2 regions of the Gordonia sp. CPCC 206044 genome follow, and region 2 is predicted to be linked to the other one. Evidence: predicted binding sites of a transcription regulator. Region 2 holds the regulator's gene; the other holds the start of a gene.
What was found. Region 2 encodes LexA, which represses DNA repair genes until DNA is damaged. Its sites were predicted from a motif close to CGAACANNTGTTCG; they were not measured.
Positions count from the first base shown of each region.

Region 1 (3,407 bases), on a different contig from region 2:
GAGCAGGGCGTCGCCCGAGGACATCAGGTCCTGGGTGAGCGACAACATCGAGCCCGTGCGCCTGCCGATCGGGCCGGTCCGGGCGGTCTCGGCGGTGTGTGTGAGCCCGGTGAACGCGGTGGCGAAGCGCCCGGGTGTGGCGGGTGCGTAGAAGGCACGCATCACCGCCTGCGCCCGCGGTCGCCACACGCCGACGAATCGCCGATAGGCCTCGGCGTCCGCACTGCCGACGGCCCGTTCGATCGACGCACAGGTGGCATCGAGGTCGGTGCGGAAGACAATGGGTGCGGTGTCGTCGGTGGCCGGGCTGAACGCCCACGGGTCGCAGTCGAGGTAGCGCAGTCCGTGGTCGGCGAGTGCGAGTTCATCGGGGATCGGGGAGTGGCGGATCATCAGATGTGCCGACGACCCTCGGTCCACCCGGTAACCGGGAAAGCGTTCGACGGTCGAGACGGCGCCACCTGGTATCGCGTCACGCTCGAGGACTCGGACCGATCGCCCGGCGCGGGCCAGGTACGCGGCTGCGACCAGTCCGTTGTGACCGGCTCCGACGACGACGGCGTCGAGCATCTACGCCGGCCCGGGGCGATCGGGGAGCGGCAGCGGACGGCCGAGGAAGGCGAACGGGCGTGGATCGCCGGTGAACGTGAAGTGGCGCAACACGTCGGAGAATCCCAGCCGTCGGTAGAGCGCCCAGGCCCGGTTGTCCTCGGCGGGGATCTCCGGAGTGGACAGCAGCACCTTGCTCTCGGGACGCTCGGCGAGCAGTCTCCCGAGCAGCCATTGCCCGATGCCTCGTCCCTGCACCGACGGGTGCACGTGCAGTTCGGTGAGCTCGAAGTAGTCGCTGGTGATCTCGTCGACGACGCGGCGGGGGGTACCGGCCTGACGCAGTCCGGTTCGCAGCTGCTGGTTCCACCACTGGTCGCGGTCGCCGCGGTAGCCGTAGGCGATGCCGACGAGCAGTTCGTCGTCGCCGATCGCGACCGGCCGCGACAGGCGTCGACTCGCGACGTGCGGGGCCCGCGCCTGTGTCGCAGAGACCGCCGCGATGGCGCCGACGGCCCGCCATCCGGGCCTGCCGATGTGCTCGCGCCACAATGCGGCGCGGTGCACCTCGGTGCCGCGCGGGTAGTTCATCGCGGTCACGTAGACGTCGAGTGCGGGTTCGAGCCACACCCGGGCATCCTGTCCGGTCAGCTCGACGAGGCGGATCGTCAACGAACGCTGTCCTCTCGTCGTCGCGGATGGGCCTGCGCCCGGTCCGGCCTGTCCGGTTCTGTTCGGCCCGGTTCGGTTCTGCCCGGTTGATGTCACCCGTTCGGCTCCGCGTCGGATTTCGTCTTGAAGGTGTCCGACGCGCTAGCTATATTGAATATGTCGAACGGGTGTTCGATGAATCGGCCTCCGCAAGCTGTTCGTCCCCACCCCGACGACATCGACGCCGGCCCGACGGTAGACGAGGGAAGCGTTTGCTGTCGGGCCGGTGTTGTACTAATCGGCTGTCAGATACAAGGCCAGGTAGATCGGGGAGGTGGGAGATGGTCAGGACGCACTCGACGTCGCGGACTGCTCCGGAGGTCGATCCGGTGGTGGTGCGCCGTAGTCGTGACCTGCTCGACCGCGCACACATCCTGTTCGACAACGCCGACGGTGTCGATGATCCCGCCGAGCGGTTCCGTCAGTACTACCTGACCGCATTGCGCGGTGCGGGCGCCGCGTTGGAGATCCACGAGCCCTCCAATCGGCCCGTTCGTCGGAGGCATTCGCGGAGCGCCTGGAATCGCCTGCCCGTGGTGGTCCCCGAGCTGGCCCCGCATGCGGAGTATTTCGCGGCACGGTCGCGCATTCGCCTCGACATCGAGTCCGGACTCGTACGAACGATGGACGGGCGGACCGTGGCGCAGATGCGGCGCCGCGTCATCGAACTCCTCGATGCCGTCGAAGACGTCCTGATCGCGTACGAGCAAGGGCGCCTCGCACACCAGAACGTGCGACCCGACCGGACCGCATGAAAGGCCATTCTGGACGCAACCTCGGGTAATGGTGGTCGCCGGATGAATCACCTCGTATCATGAGATTTGAGCCGTCAACAGCGGCGCAACGGCGTCGACAGTGCGCAACGATCAGCAGGGGTCGTGTGGGGTCGGGTCGGTGGAGTTGTGAGTTAGGAGGGTCGGTGCCTCTTTCGGAGCACGAGCAGCGCATGCTCGAACAGATCGAGAACGCTCTGTATGCCGAAGACCCGAAGTTCGCGTCGAGTGTGAAGCGTCGCCGCCTCGGGAGGTCGAGTGGCCGGCGTCGTCTGCAGGCGATCGCGATCTTCGTCGTGGGTCTGGTCCTCCTCGTCGGTGGACTCATCGTCGACGTCCGTGTGGGCGGGTTCCCGATCATCAGTCTGATCGGTTTCCTGGTCATGTTCGGGGCGGGTCTTCTCGCCCTGTGGGGCGGTGGCACCGGGTCGTCATCCGGACCGTCCGACCGTGGACACGGTCGTGGTGGCAAGGAGTCCCGCGCAGGTGCCCCCAAGCGCAGGTTCTCCGAGCGCATGGAGGAACGTTTCAACCGTCGCTTCGAGCAGGAGTGAACGGGCCGGGCCACGCGCCCGGATCGCAGGCTTGACCAAGGCCGCACACCGATATGGTGTGCGGCCTTTTTCGTGCGCGCATCCGCCGATTCCGGCCTCGACGCGCCGCCGGGGGCGCCTGCCCCACCTTCCACCACCGCCGTCCCCACAACGCCCCACCCGGATCCCCCACAGCGCCCCACCCCGGCCATTTGCGGCAGCTCACCAGGCACTTTGATCACTTGAGAGCTCAGAGGCAACACTTGAGATGCCTGTGCGACGCGCCGGACGAAGAAATCTCCCCCTGTCATTTGTTGTCGTGACCTGCGGATTTCAGTTCGTGTGGAGCGCCGGTGGGGTGTTGGGGGTGGAAAGTGGTGGAAAGTGGGGTACTGTGGCAGCACTGGGTGAGACGGACCGGACGTCGAACCCAGTAGGGCAGGAGGTGTCGACATGTCCGTGCGATTTGTCGGTACCTACACGCCCAAGCTGGACGACAAAGGGCGGCTCACGTTGCCCGCCAAGTTTCGTGACGCGTTGGCAGGAGGGGTGATGGTCACACGAGGCCAGGACCGCAGCCTGTCGGTGTATCGGGCCGAGGAGTTCGATGCGATCGCCGAGCGGACGATGGCGGCATCGCGGAACGATCCCGAGGCGCGGGCCTTTCAGCGCGTGCTCTTCGCGAGCACCGATGAACAGCGGCCCGACGGACAGGGTCGCATCACCCTGTCGGCCGACCACCGGAACTACGCGGGCCTGTCCAAGGAGTGCGTGGTGATCGGCGGTTTCGACCACCTCGAGATCTGGGACGCAGCGGCCTGGAGCGAGTACTCGTCCGAGC
Region 1 covers NZ_JBCLVL010000016.1:10,180-13,586, forward strand. Annotated here, with positions in the region: gene AAFP35_RS21465 (phytoene desaturase family protein) at 1-570, opposite strand, end outside; gene AAFP35_RS21470 (GNAT family N-acetyltransferase) at 571-1,221, opposite strand; gene AAFP35_RS21475 (SAV_6107 family HEPN domain-containing protein) at 1,542-2,015, shown strand; gene AAFP35_RS21480 (DUF3040 domain-containing protein) at 2,180-2,587, shown strand; gene mraZ (division/cell wall cluster transcriptional repressor MraZ) at 3,020-3,407, shown strand, end outside.
Region 1: the regulator LexA is predicted to act here: its motif matches at 1,382-1,395, upstream of AAFP35_RS21475 (SAV_6107 family HEPN domain-containing protein).

Region 2 (3,407 bases):
CGACGGCGCCGACGGTGGCCTCCGACGAGCGCGAGGTGGAGACCAAGCGATTCACCGATGCTGCCGCGACCGTCGCCGGACGGCTTCGGGAACGGGCGTCACACGCATCGGGCGCCGCCGCCGAGGTCCTTTCCGCCACAGCAGGATTGGCCGAGGATCGCGGCTGGATCGGTGCGGCATCCGGGCTGATCGCGAAGGGGACGGCGGCTCCGGCCGCGGCGGTCGCGGCGACCGAACAGTTCGCCACCATGTTCACCAAACTCGGTGGGCTCATGGCCGAGCGTGTCACCGACCTCAACGACGTGCGCGATCGCGTGGTCGCCGAGTTGGTCGGCGTCGCCGAACCCGGGGTGCCCGAACCCGACGTCCCGTCGGTGTTGTTGGCCGACGATCTGGCGCCGGCGGACACCGCCGGGCTGGATCCGACGAAGATCACCGCATTGGTCACCCGACTCGGCGGACCGACGAGTCACACCGCGATCATCGCGCGGCAGTTGGGGATTCCGTGTGTGGTGGCGGTCGGTGGGCTGGCGAGCATCGCGCCGGGCACGGTGGTACTGGTGGACGGCACCGCGGGCACCGTCGAGGTCGACCCGGATCCGAAGAAGGCGCAGGCCGGAGTCGAGGAGAGTCGCCGCGTCGCGGCGGCGGCTGCCGCATGGAAGGGGCCGGGCCGGACATCCGACGGCAAACCCGTCGGCATCCTCGCCAACGTCGCCGACGGCGCCTCGGCCCGCACGGCCAGCGGATTCCCGGTGGAAGGCGTCGGGCTGTTCCGCACCGAACTCGCCTTCCTCGACCGCACTGATGCTCCCACGGTCGCCGAGCAGACCAAGCTCTACCGCGAGGTCATCGACGCGTTCGGTGATCAGAAAGTGGTGATCCGCACGCTCGACGCCGGATCGGACAAGCCGCTGAAGTTCGTGGCCCAGCCCGACGAGGCCAACCCCGCACTCGGTGTGCGCGGCAACCGAATCGCCAACGCCCACCCCGAGATCCGCGCGGCCCAACTCGATGCCATCGCGGCCGCAGCCAAGGAGAGTGGCGCGAGTCCGTGGGTGATGGCGCCCATGATCGCCACGGCGGCCGAGGCGCGGGAGTTCGCCGGCGAGGTGCGGGCACGAGGTCTCGTCGCCGGGATCATGGTGGAGGTCCCCGCCGTGGCGATCCTCGCGCCGCAGGTCATGGCCGAGGTCGACTTCGTGTCGATCGGTACCAACGATCTGACGCAGTACACGATGGCCGCGGACCGGATGTCGTCGGATCTGGCGTCGCTGACCGATCCCTGGCAACCGGCGGTGCTGGCGCTGATCGCGAACGTGGCCCGCGCCGGGCGCGCCGCGGGCAAACCGGTGGGCGTGTGCGGTGAGGCCGCGGCCGATCCGTTGCTCGCATGCGTCCTGGTGGGTCTGGGTGTCACGTCACTGTCGGCGGCGCCGGCCGCGGCGGCCGCGGTCGGCGCCAAGCTCGGCCGGGTCACCAGCGATCAATGCAAGTTGGCCTCGGACACGATCCTGGGGCTGGCCGACGCAGCCTCCGCTCGAGCCGCCGCGGCTGCCGCTTTCGGCAGCAACTGACCGGGCGTCGGACGGCTCTCAGACCCGGCGCATCACGGTGACGACCTTGCCGAGGATGGCGGCGTCGTCACCGGGGATGGGCTCGAACAGCTCGTTGTGCGGCATCAGCCACACGTGACCGTCCTTGCGCTTGAACGTCTTCACGGTCGCCTCGCCGTCGATCATCGCCGCGACGATGTCGCCGTTGTCGGCGACGTTCTGTTGCCGGACGACCACCCAGTCGCCGTCGCAGATCGCCGCATCGATCATCGATTCGCCGACCACACGCAGCAGGAACAGCGACCCCTCGCCGACGAGTTCGCGCGGCAGCGGGAAGACGTCCTCCACAGCTTCCTCGGCGAGGATCGGTCCGCCCGCGGCGATCCGGCCCAGCACGGGTACGAACGTGGGCGCGGGCAGGCTCGACCCGTCGTCGGCGGCCGAACCGCCGGGCGGGATGTGATTGTGCTCGCCGTCTGAGATGTTGACCGCCCGTGGACGGTTGTGGTCACGCTTGAGCAGTCCCTTGCGTTCCAGGGTGCGCAACTGATGGGCCACCGACGACGTGGACGTCAGGCCGACCGCATCGCCGATCTCGCGGATGCTCGGTGGATATCCACGTTCCCGGACCGACTGTCGGATGTACTCCAGCACGCCGCGCTGACGTGGGGTGAGCGACGCCTCCGCGACAGCCGGGTCGACAGAAGCCTCGTCGGTGTCGGCCTTCTCGTCGACCGCACGCGGGGTACCGCGTCGTCCGCCGGCCTTGTCGCTCATCGGTGAGTCCTCTCTGTTCGAATCCGGCCCCGGGCCGGGATTCGCGGAAAAACGCTGGTCGATGGGTTCTCTCAGCGCCGAGAGTAACCCACGTCGCAGACATGTTCAAACATTTGTTCGACGTGTGTCGAGACTTTGTCGGTGCACCGTGCTACAAATCGAACATCAGTTCCATCGAACATGTGATCGAGGAGACCGCGATGAGCACCATCACACTGGAACGCCCGCAGGCATCGACGGCGAACGCCCGCACCGACGCCCGTGTGGTCGGCACGCCCACCCGCCGCCGCGCCCACGGTGATCGGAGCAGGCCCGGGCCGAACCGGCCGGCCACCTCGCTGGCCGTCGGCAGGCCGCGGGTTGCCGGCACTCGGTGCGCGTCGCCCGCGTCGACGTCGCGCGTCTACGCACGCCGTCGCGCGGCCGCCCTCGCCGTGTTGGCCGGCGGTGCTCTCGCGATCGTCGTCTGGGTGGTCGCCATCGTCGGGTCGAACTATGCGGCCTCGGTCGCTCCCGAACCCGTCGGCGCCGAGGTCGTGCACGTGCGGGCCGGTGACTCGCTGAGTTCGATTGCCGACCGGGTGGCTCCGGACATGCCGCGCGAAACGGTCATCGATGCGATCGTGGCGCGCAACGATCTGTCCGGCTCGGGTCTGCGCGTGGGGCAGGCGCTGATCGCCCCCGCGTATCGCTGAGGGGCCGGACGGTATCCTCGGTGGCACAGGGTCCAGCCGGAAACCGGCACGGCGTAGCGAAGATCCGGTGCGCCGGTGTGTCCCGCGATGTGCGTGAGGACGACATGCGCTGTCCGTTTTGCAAGAACGAAGACACCAAGGTCATCGACTCGCGTGTCGCCGACGACGGGCAGGTGATCCGACGCCGGCGCTCGTGTGCGGACTGTGGTCGGCGATTTTCCACGGTCGAGAGTGCGGTGTTGTCGGTGGTCAAACGCAACGGTGTGACCGAACCGTTCAGCCGCGAGAAAGTCATGCGCGGCGTGCGTCGGGCGTGTCAGGGGCGCGACGTCGCCGAGGATGCGTTGGCGCAATTGGCGCAGCAGGTCGAGGATGCGGT
Region 2 covers NZ_JBCLVL010000005.1:223,723-227,129, forward strand. Annotated here, with positions in the region: gene AAFP35_RS09730 (phosphoenolpyruvate--protein phosphotransferase) at 1-1,577, shown strand, start outside; gene lexA (transcriptional repressor LexA) at 1,596-2,333, opposite strand; gene AAFP35_RS09740 (LysM peptidoglycan-binding domain-containing protein) at 2,534-3,028, shown strand; gene nrdR (transcriptional regulator NrdR) at 3,133-3,407, shown strand, end outside.